DNA from 3 places in the Comamonas sp. C11 genome. Region 3 is predicted to be linked to each of the others. Evidence: riboswitches for the same ligand, from Rfam matches in the RefSeq annotation. Region 3 holds a riboswitch; each other region holds the start of a gene.
The links. Region 3 has a riboswitch for thiamine pyrophosphate ahead of thiC (phosphomethylpyrimidine synthase ThiC). Riboswitches for the same ligand answer to the same signal wherever they lie in the genome.
Positions count from the first base shown of each region.

Region 1: linked by a shared signal. The riboswitch ahead of NOX35_RS11580 (long-chain fatty acid--CoA ligase) and the one ahead of thiC (phosphomethylpyrimidine synthase ThiC) in region 3 are both predicted to bind thiamine pyrophosphate.
Region 2: linked by a shared signal. The riboswitch ahead of NOX35_RS16695 (FAD-dependent oxidoreductase) and the one ahead of thiC (phosphomethylpyrimidine synthase ThiC) in region 3 are both predicted to bind thiamine pyrophosphate.

Region 1 is NZ_CP101743.1:2,520,578-2,523,880, reverse strand. It holds gene NOX35_RS11585 (acyl-CoA reductase) at 1-266, opposite strand, end outside; gene NOX35_RS11580 (long-chain fatty acid--CoA ligase) at 263-1,357, opposite strand; TPP riboswitch at 1,428-1,519, opposite strand; gene NOX35_RS11575 (TonB-dependent receptor) at 1,830-3,303, shown strand, end outside.
Region 2 is NZ_CP101743.1:3,633,347-3,636,649, reverse strand. It holds gene thiS (sulfur carrier protein ThiS) at 130-327, opposite strand; gene NOX35_RS16695 (FAD-dependent oxidoreductase) at 434-1,528, opposite strand; TPP riboswitch at 1,592-1,753, opposite strand; gene thiD (bifunctional hydroxymethylpyrimidine kinase/phosphomethylpyrimidine kinase) at 1,819-2,691, shown strand; gene NOX35_RS16685 (SH3 domain-containing protein) at 2,759-3,232, opposite strand.
Region 3 is NZ_CP101743.1:4,177,078-4,180,380, reverse strand. It holds gene NOX35_RS19115 (ABC transporter substrate-binding protein) at 1-823, opposite strand, end outside; gene NOX35_RS19110 (nitroreductase) at 1,005-1,676, shown strand; TPP riboswitch at 1,746-1,863, shown strand; gene thiC (phosphomethylpyrimidine synthase ThiC) at 2,122-3,303, shown strand, end outside.

The DNA.
Region 1 (3,303 bases), 1.7 Mb from region 3:
TCGTTGCGATCCAGCAGACGGGCCATCGCACGATCGACGGCATCGATGATCTCGGCCACCGGCATGGGACGCAGATGGATGGCCGCAGCTGTACGCACACGACTGGCCAGTGCCTGCATCTGCGGCGCCGTCAGCACGGGAACGCAGACTTCCAGCCCCCGGCCGTTCCCAGACTTGAAGTCCAGCGTCTGCCACTGCACTTCATCATCGCCGAGGCCAGGCAGATAGCCAGCCCTGATGCGCTGTAGCTTGCGCTGCTCGCTCATGCGCCGGCAGCTTTCACAAACTCTTCAACCGCCAGCGAGCAGCCCTTGGCTGCGGCACCCTCGGCCCGCCCCAGCAGCAAAAAGCCGTCTTTTTCCTGCTGGCCGGCCCACAGGCCCACATCCTCGGTCAGGATGGTGGTCACCGCGTTGTAGTTGGCCAGATCGCAATGCACCAGAATGCCGCGCTCACCAGCTGCCACGTCCCTGCCGGTGATCGGCTCGACCAGACGCGAACGGATCCAGTGCGGACCGGACTTGACCGAAGGCAGCACCGCATTGCCATCGTCATAGAACTGGGTGCTCAGCTCCGTCATGCCATACATATTGATGCACAGACTGCGGGGCACGCCCAGCAGCTGGGAAAGCTCGGCATAGAACTGCTCGAGCGGCAGCTCGCGCGACTGCCCCTTGTAGCCACCCGTATCCAGCACGCGGCTGCCTGCGGGCAGGCGAAAGCTGCGGCCCTGCGCACGCAGGGCATCCATCACATGGACCAGGCTGAAGCTCGCGCCCAGCAGGGCAAAGGGCTGGCCGCTGCGCTCGGACTCTGCCAGCGCGGCACACAGGGCCGGCATGTCCAGCCCTTCCGAGTTCAGGTAGTAGCGGCTGCCGGCCGAACCGAATTCGGACCGGGCCAAGGCCAGATAGTGAGCCAGCGAGGAATTGGGCATGGCCTGCTCATCGGGAAACAGAATGCCCATGGACATGCGCTCCAGACCCTGCATGAAACGCCTGGAGAAATAGCGCTTCATGGACAGGTCGTAGACCTCGAGCTGCGGATGGAAATGACGTCCACGTGCGGCGCGGCCCGTGGTGCCGCTGGTCATGAATACGCGCTCGGCGGGCGACGGCGGCTCGCTGCGCAGTTCCATGGCCTTGAAGGCATCGATGGGCACGGCCGGAACATCGCGCCAGCTCCTGACATTGCGCAGCGTGGCGCCGCGTCGCTGGCAAAAGCTGCGAAACGGCGCATTGCATTCGTACTGGTAGGCGAAAAGGCGCAGGGCGAGTTGATTGAACTGGTCGTCGGTACAGTCATCCATTGCGATGAAAGCAAGCAGATCGGCGACCAGCGAAGCGGCCTTGTCCATGAAATTCCTTCGAGAGCGGGGACATCATGCTCCGAAGGCTTGCTGACCATGCGAGAACGCACTGCCCTGAGGTCAGCTTGCAAGCTCTTCTTCCGCCGGTATGAACCGGGTCAAGTTCGCGGGTGTAGATCTCAGCACTGGCGTGCACCCCGGAGCGCGGCGCCATCTTACCCCAACGGCATCGCTGCAAGGAGGCTGAGCTGCCGCATGAAAGTCGCGTCACTTGTAACCTGGGGTAAGGCTCCAGCAAGGACAAGAAGGACATCCAGGGCAAAAACATCAAAACACTGCTGCCCAAATACAATCGACCCAGCTCCGCAAGCTGTCTGAGACGCAACCTGCCGCGGCGCCGACAATGGTGCTGGTACGACATGCCTGAAAGCGCGGCATGTCGTGGCGATGGACGGCGTCAGCAAAGCTTGCAAGCCATCCAGGGCACTGAATGCCCGCCCCAAGTCCCAGAGATATTCACATGCATTTTTCGCGCCTTTGTCATCTGGCAGGCTGGCCTGTGGCCGCCGCCGGACTGCTGCTAACGGCACAGTCCGCAACAGCCCAGCAAGCCGCCGCCCAGCCGGACCTGCCCCAGTTGTCCGAAGTCACCGTGCGCAGCACCTTGCAGGAGTCCGCGCTTGAGCAGACCCCGGCATCCGTCACCGTGCTCGACGGCGAGCGCATGCGCGAGCGCAATCTGCAGGTCAATCTCTCGGAATCCCTGAGCGCAGCTCCGGGCCTGCAGCTGCAGAACCGCCAGAACTACGCGCAAGACCTGCAGCTGTCGATTCGCGGCTTTGGCGCGCGCTCCACTTTCGGCGTGCGCGGCATACAGATCTATGTGGGCGGCATCCCCTCCACCATGCCCGATGGCCAGGGCCAGACCAACAATATCGATATCGCCTCGCTGGAGCGCGTGGAAGTTCTGCGCGGCCCCTACTCCGCGCTCTACGGCAATGCCTCGGGCGGCGTGATCAATGCCTATACCGAACGCGGCGAGGGCGCGCCCTCGGTGGAAAGCAGCTTTGCGCTGGGCAGCGACGGCCAGAAGCGACTGGGCCTCAAGGCCAAGGGCGAAGCCAACGGGATTGGCTATGTGATCAGCGCCAGCCGCTTTCTGACCGACGGCTACCGTGCCCAGAACGCAGCGGACAAAAACCTGTTCAACGCCCGCATCGACGTCAAGCCTGACGAATACAGCCAATTGACCCTGGTGGCCAACCATGTGGACATCGATGCCAAGGACCCGGGCGGCATCAAACCCAGCGAGTGGGCCCTCAATCCAAAGGACGTCAACGCCAATGCGATCAAAATGAACTCGCGCAAAAGCGTGAAGCAGACCCAGGCCGGCCTGACCTATGAGCGCCAGCTGGACGGCGGCCAGGCGCTGCGCCTCATGGCCTATGCCGGTCAGCGCGAAATGATGCAGTTCCAGTCTGTCCCCCCCAGCAGCAAACTTGAGGACAAGTACAAAGGCGGGGTGATCGGCCTCAGGCGCGACTATGGCGGCATCGATGCGCGCTGGAGCGGCAAATACGAGCTGGGCAGCGGCAGCCTGAGCCTGATTGCCGGTCTGGCCGCCAATACCGTCAGGGAAGATCGCCAGGGCTACAAGAACTTTGTCGGCAGCCAGCTGGGCGTGGTCGGCGAGCTGGTGCGCGACGAGCGCAATACCCTCACCAGCATCGATCCCTATCTGCAAGCCTCCTGGGCCTTTGCACCGCACTGGAAGCTCGATGCCGGCCTGCGCTGGAGCAATGTGCAGTTCCAATCGCGCGACCATTTCCTGGCCGACAAGGACGATAGCGGCAATGCCGGATTCCATAGGCTTCTGCCGGTGGTTTCGCTGCAGCACGAACTCAATCAGGACACCAATATCTATGCCTCGCTGGGCCGCGGCATGGAAACACCGACCTTCAACGAGATCTCGTACCGCCCCGATCTGGTCGGCG
Region 2 (3,303 bases), 540 kb from region 3:
CAATGCGCGTGAAGCCCAGTGAGCCTCAAAAAGGCATGTGCCAAGTCAGTGACACCGAGCAAGAGCCGCCTCGCCGCGAGGGTGTCGTCCCCTGGGGGAAGGCGCGAAGTGACTCAGGGGGATTCATGTCTAGCCGCCTGTCACCGGAGAGATGACTTCCATCCTGTCGCCCTCATTGAGCGCATGGTCGGCGTACTGCGTCTTGGGCACGAACACCGTGTTGACCGCCACGGCAAACGGGGGCCTGGCCTGCATCTGCGCCAGCGCATCGGCCACGGTGGCATGGGCTGGCAGCTCGGTGGCTTGCTGGTTGAGAGTGATCTTCATGGCATGGAAACGGAAAATAAAGCGGGTGCTAAGTTAAACCTCTGCACGGCGGCGCTTGCGTGCGCCAGGGGTGCAAGTGCTGTGCGCCAAAGTTCGGGCTCGCAGTTCAGCCACGATGCACGGCGACATCGAACTCGCGCGCCAGTGGCGAGTCATTGTGGTCCAGCAGCTCCAGCACCACGTCCAGCATGGCGGGCGAGATCATGAAGCCGTGACGGTAGAGGCCGTTGACTTCCATGACACGTGGAGTCAGCAGACGCACGGCGGGCAGATTATCGGGCAGGGTGGGGCGGCACTGGGTGGCGATCTCCACTATGCGGCCTTCGGCAAAGCCGGAGTGAACGGTATAGGCCGCGCTCAGCAGCTCCAGCGTGGAGCGCACGCTGGCTGGCGACATATCGTCGGACTCGATTTCGGTCGCGCCAATCACGAACAGATGATCTTCCTTGGGCGCGATATAGATGGGGTAGCGTGGATGGATCAGGCGTGTGGGCCGCTGCAGCGTGACTTCGGGCGCATGGATGCGCACCACCTCGCCGCGAATGCCGCGCAGCTGCTTCCACTGGGTGCGGGCCCCCAGGCCCCGGCAGTCGAACACGAAGTCCGGCTGGCCAGCCTCGCCGGGGCGGAAGTCGCTGATTTCGCGTGGGCTGTCCCAGTGCAGCTTCACACCCAGCGCGGTGAGCTTGTCGACCAGCGCCGTCAGCAGCTGGCGGTTGTCCAGCTGGCCTTCGCCGGGCAGATAGACGGCCTGGTTGAAGCGTCCCTGCAGCGCGGGCTCGCAGTCCTGCAGTGCCGCGCCGGTCTTCTCCTGCATGGCCGGCAGGCTGGGGTTGATGCGCCGGTTTTTCTCCAGCAGGCCGAAAAAGCGCGCCGCGTCGCCCTGGTCCTGACGGTGCCAGAGAATCAGCGTGCCGTTTTGCTGCAGGAACACGTGCTGCTCAAGCTGGGCTATCAGCTCGGGCCAGCGCTTGAGCCCATGCTGGCCCATGCGCACCACGCCGGGCTCGGTAATGGCCGACTCGGCCAGCGGAGCCAGCATGGCGGCCGCCACGCGCGCGGCTGCGCCATCGCCTAGCGGGCCGTGGGCGTCATAGAGGTCGATGGCATGACCGCGCTGGGCCAGGGCCAGCGACAGCAGACGGCCCATGAGGCCGCCGCCGAGAATTGCGATCTTTGAAGAAGCTTGTAGCAATGACATGTGCAAATCGTTTTCCATCCGGACACAGGAACAGGGCCATGTGCAGGACAAAACGCGGCATGCCTTGCGGCTTGTGAAACTCCCCACGCCAGCATGACCTGGATCGGGTGCAGGGGGCACAGGGCACGGATGGTGCTCTGGTGCGCAGCCGGTGGCTGTCGCGGCCCCAGGGTGTTTCTCAGTCCACGCAGGCTGCTTGCCTGCGGGACACCCCTGTTTCGTCCGTTGGACATTACAGCACAACCGCAAACTGCGCGCATTGACCATGCGCATGGGCGATAATTTTTGCCATGACTGTGATTGCTTCATCCTCCATCCCCGGCGCCGCAAAAAAGCGCTATGCACGCGTGCTCTCCATCGCCGGCTCGGACAGCGGCGGTGGCGCCGGCATCCAGGCCGACCTCAAGACCTGCGCGGCTCTGGGCTGCTACGGCATGACGGCAATCACGGCCATCACCGTGCAGAACACGCTGGGCGTGACGGGCATTCACGGCATTCCGCTGGATACCGTGCGCGGCCAGATCGATGCCGTTGTGCAGGACATAGGCGTCGATGCCGTCAAGATCGGCATGCTGGCAACCCCCGATGTGGTGAGTGTGGTGGCGGATGCGATTCGTCGCCACGGGATCAGGAACGTGGTGCTGGACCCCGTGATGGTGGCCACCAGCGGCGATCGCCTGATCGTTCCCGAGACGGCTCAGGCACTGGTCCAGGAGCTGTTCCCTCTGGCGACGGTGATTACCCCTAATCTGGATGAAGCAGCTTTGCTGCTGGGTCGCAACATCGACGGCATTGGAGCGCTGGATGCGGCCGTGGCCGATCTGCTGGCCATGGGGGCGCCGGCGGTGTTGCTCAAGGGTGGGCATCTGAGCGGCGATCTGGTCATGGATGTGCTGGGCCGGCAAGGCCGGCAGGCAGGCGACTATCTGCGCCTGCAGTCGCAGCGCATCGTCACCCATAACGGCCATGGCACGGGTTGCACGCTGTCGTCGGCGATTGCATCTTTCCTGGCCCAGGGGCTGGAGCTGGAGGCCGCAGTGACCGAGGCGCGCCGCTATATTCTGGGCGCCATCGAGGCGGGAGCCGAGGTCTATACGGGCCAGGGCCACGGCCCCCTCAATCATGGCTATGCGCCGCGTGCACAGCTGATCGTCGAAGGCTGATTGCCGACGCCCGCAAAAAAGGCCTGCTGCTGCAGGCCTTTGGCTTTGGTGGGCCCGGGCTCGGGGATTACCAGCCCCAGACCAGATTCTTGGCCACCCAGCCGCTCTGGCCGTTGCTGCGCTGGACCTGGGCCCAGCTGCCTTGCTTTTTCAGCGTCTGCAGCACCTCATGCTGCTCCAGCTTGCCTACCCGGTTGTGCTTCTGGCCAGGGCCGGAGCGCAGATTGGCCGTGCGCGCCGTCACCACCATATGCGGGCTCTTGCTGGTCAGCGGGGCGTGGACCCAGCCCAGCGTGGACTCATAGTCCTTGACGCGCAGCCACTGGCCCTTGCGCTGGGTGACTTGCAGCGGGTAGCCCTTGCTCAGTTCCCAGAGGGTCGCGGAGCGGGTGTTGGGCTGCTCGCGCACATTCACGGTCTTGCCCTTGATGCTGACAAATTCCTGGGCTTGTGTGAGGGCCGGCAGCAGGCCGGCGGTGAGCGCGCCCAGCGCGATCAGGCTTGAAGTGGCGGCGGTGCGGATCCAGCGGTTACAAGGCACGGGGCAGATTCTCCTTTATCGATTGAAAACAGGCTGTAACCCTCATCGGACTTGCGTGGCTAGCTATAGTT
Region 3 (3,303 bases):
TGGCTTTGAGGCCCAGGCTGTGGATGTCGGAGCTGAACAGCAGCAGGCCAGCCAGCTTCATGGTCTTGGTCAGGCCGAACTCGCGTGCCGACTTGATGGCATTGATGGTGTCGCCGCCTGCATTGGCCAGGCCCAGGATCTGGGCCTTGGAGTTCTGGGCCTGCAGCAGGAAGGAAGAGAAGTCGGCCGTGTTCAGCGGGTGCCTGACGTTGCCCAGCACCTTGCCGCCAGCGGCATTGACCACGCGGGTGGTGTCGGCCTCCAGCGCCTGGCCAAAGGCGTAGTCGGCCGTCAGAAAGAACCAGCTCTTGCCACCCAGCTCCACCACTGCCTTGCCCGTGCCCTTGGCCAGCGCCACGGTGTCATAGGCATAGTGCACGAAATAGGGGCTGCACTGATCGTTGGTCAGAGCCGAAGTGCCCGCGCCGTTGATGATGTAGACCTTTTTCTTCTCGTCGGCCACCTTGCCCATGGCCAGACCGGCACTGGAGGTGGTGCCGCCGATCAGCATGTTCATGCCCTGGGTGTCGAACCACTCGCGTGCCTTGCTGGCCGCGATATCGGCCTTGTTCTGGTGGTCGGCCGTCAGTACCTCGACGGGCTTGCCCAGCAGCTTGCCGCCAAAGTCGTCCACGGCCATCTGCACGGCGAGGGCGCCGCCCTTGCCGTCCACATCGGCATAGAGGCCCGACATATCGGTGATGAAGCCGATGCGAATCCTGTCCTGCGCCTGAGCGCCTGCAGCGGTCAGCAGGCATCCCAGTGCCAGCGTCAATGTTCTTGCGGAAAAAACGGGAGCGGAGCAAACAGAACGAGGCTTCATCAGAGTCATCTCCTGAGGTGGTGAGTACCCGGTCACTGCGACGGGCAGCCAGCATGGTCGCAGCTGGAGCAGGGCGCGCCATCAGGGCAAGCACCGGGGCAGCGACAAGGTATCCGCGGCGACTCGGGAAAATGCTGCAAGCTTCTACACTGCAGGGCAGCGATTTAGGAAAGAAGAAGAAATGGATATTCGTCAAGCATTGCAGCAGCGTCGTTCGGTGCGCGCTTTTCTGCCGCAGGCCGTGGCTGCTGCCACGGTGCGGGACTTGCTGGAGACAGCCGCGCAGGCGCCGTCCGGCGGCAATATGCAACCCTGGCGTGTGACCGCCGTGGGCGGACAGGCGCTCAAGGATCTGTGCGCCAAGGCCAGGCAGACCGAGGCCGTGCAGCGCCCCGGCCTGTCCTATCCACCCGGTTTGTGGGAGCCCTACCGCAGTCGCCGCTTTGAAAACGGAGAAGATCTGTACCGCGCAATCAATATCGGCCGCGAGGACAAGGCTGCACGTCTGGCCCAGCTGGCCAAGAACGGCCAGATGTTCGGTGCGCCCGTAGGCATTTTTGTGGCCGTGGAGGAACGCATGGGCTATGCGCAATGGGTGGATCTGGGCATCTATCTGCAGTCCTTCATGCTGCTGGCCGTGGAAAAAGGTCTGGCCACTTGTGCCCAGGGCTTCTGGCGCATGTACAACGATATGCTGATCGAACAGCTGGCATTGCCGGATGGCTACCAGATTGCCTTTGGCATTGCCCTGGGCTACGAGGATGTCAGCGCACCTATCAACCAGTGGCGCGCAAGCCGTGCGGCCAGCCATGAATGGCTGGTGCTGAAAGGGCTAGACGAGGCTGCGGATTAGGCGCTTGAGGGTCAGGATAGTTAAACAGCTTCAATGGTGCGCAAATTGCGGCAAAACCAGCCTATACTGCGTACAGCTCCGGGGTGTGCAAAAGCGCTGAGATGCCAGTCACTGTGAAAACAGTGCAGGCGAACCCGACGAACTTGATCCGGTTCATACCGGCGGAAGAAGAGCGGGACCCTGACGCAGGGCCGATGGATGGACAGGACAGCCGGCATCAGTGCCAGCCCTGAAAACCATGGGCACAGCAAACCCCAGGCGCCTCGCGCACTGGGGTTTTGTCTTTTTCGGGCAGCCCGGTGCGTGGAGGTCAGGGCTGAAGTTGCAGAACTCAGCGGCATAGGCCGGACACCCATTCGGGACCGGGCCAGTGCAGGGCAAGATCAGAGCAGGGCCGCATTCCACGGAGCGTTTGATGCATTTCAACCGCTTTGAGGAGACTGCGATGAACGCCCCTGATTCCATTTTCACGCCTGCTGCAGGCCATGCCCCCGATGCCGCTCGTTTTGCCGAGCTGCTGGCCCAGTCGCGCCAGCCGTTTCCGTCATCGACCAAGAGCTATCTGAGCGGCGCGCTGCATCCGCAGCTGCGTGTGCCGGTGCGCGATATTGCGCTCACCAATGGAGAGCAGGTCAGCGTCTACGACACCTCGGGCCCCTATACCGACCCCGCCGTGCAGATCGACGTGCGCCAGGGCCTGCCCAGTGTGCGCGGTGCCTGGATCGAAGCGCGCGGCGACAGCGAATACTATGTGGGTCGCCAGCGCGTGGCGCTGGACGACGGCGGCAAGCGCGGTGAGGAAGATGCGCGCGTGGCCCAGCTGCGTGCCGAGGCGGCCGCGCTGCAGCGCCAGCCACGCCGTGCCAAATCCGGCCAGAACGTGACCCAGATGCACTATGCCAAGCGCGGCATCATCACGCCCGAGATGGAGTATGTGGCCCTGCGCGAGAACGGCCGCCGCGAATGGATGGCGCAGTACCAGCAGGACGCGGCGCGCGAGCTGCGCCTGGCCGGCAACAGCCTGGGCGCATCGATCCCGAAGATCATCACACCCGAATTCGTGCGCGACGAAGTGGCGCGCGGCCGCGCCATCATTCCGGCCAATATCAACCATCCTGAAATCGAGCCCATGGCCATAGGCCGCAATTTCAAGGTCAAGATCAACGCCAACATCGGCAATTCGGCCGTGACCTCCAGCATCGAGGAAGAGGTGGAAAAGCTGGTCTGGGCCATTCGCTGGGGGGCGGACAATGTCATGGATCTGTCCACCGGCAAGAACATCCACACCACACGCGACTGGATTGTGCGCAACTCGCCCGTGCCCATCGGCACCGTGCCCATCTACCAGGCGCTGGAGAAGGTCGGCGGCATTGCCGAAGACTTGACCTGGCCCATCTTCCGCGACACGCTGATCGAGCAGGCAGAGCAGGGCGTGGACTACTTCACCATCCACGCCGGGGTGCGCCTGGCCTATATCCACCTCACGGCGCAGCGTCGCACCGGCATCGTCTCGCGTGGCGGCTCCATCATGGCCAAGTGGTGCATGGCCCATCATCGCGAAAGCTTCCTCTACGAGCATTTCGAAGACATCTGCGACATCATGAAGCAGTACGACGTCAGCTTCTCG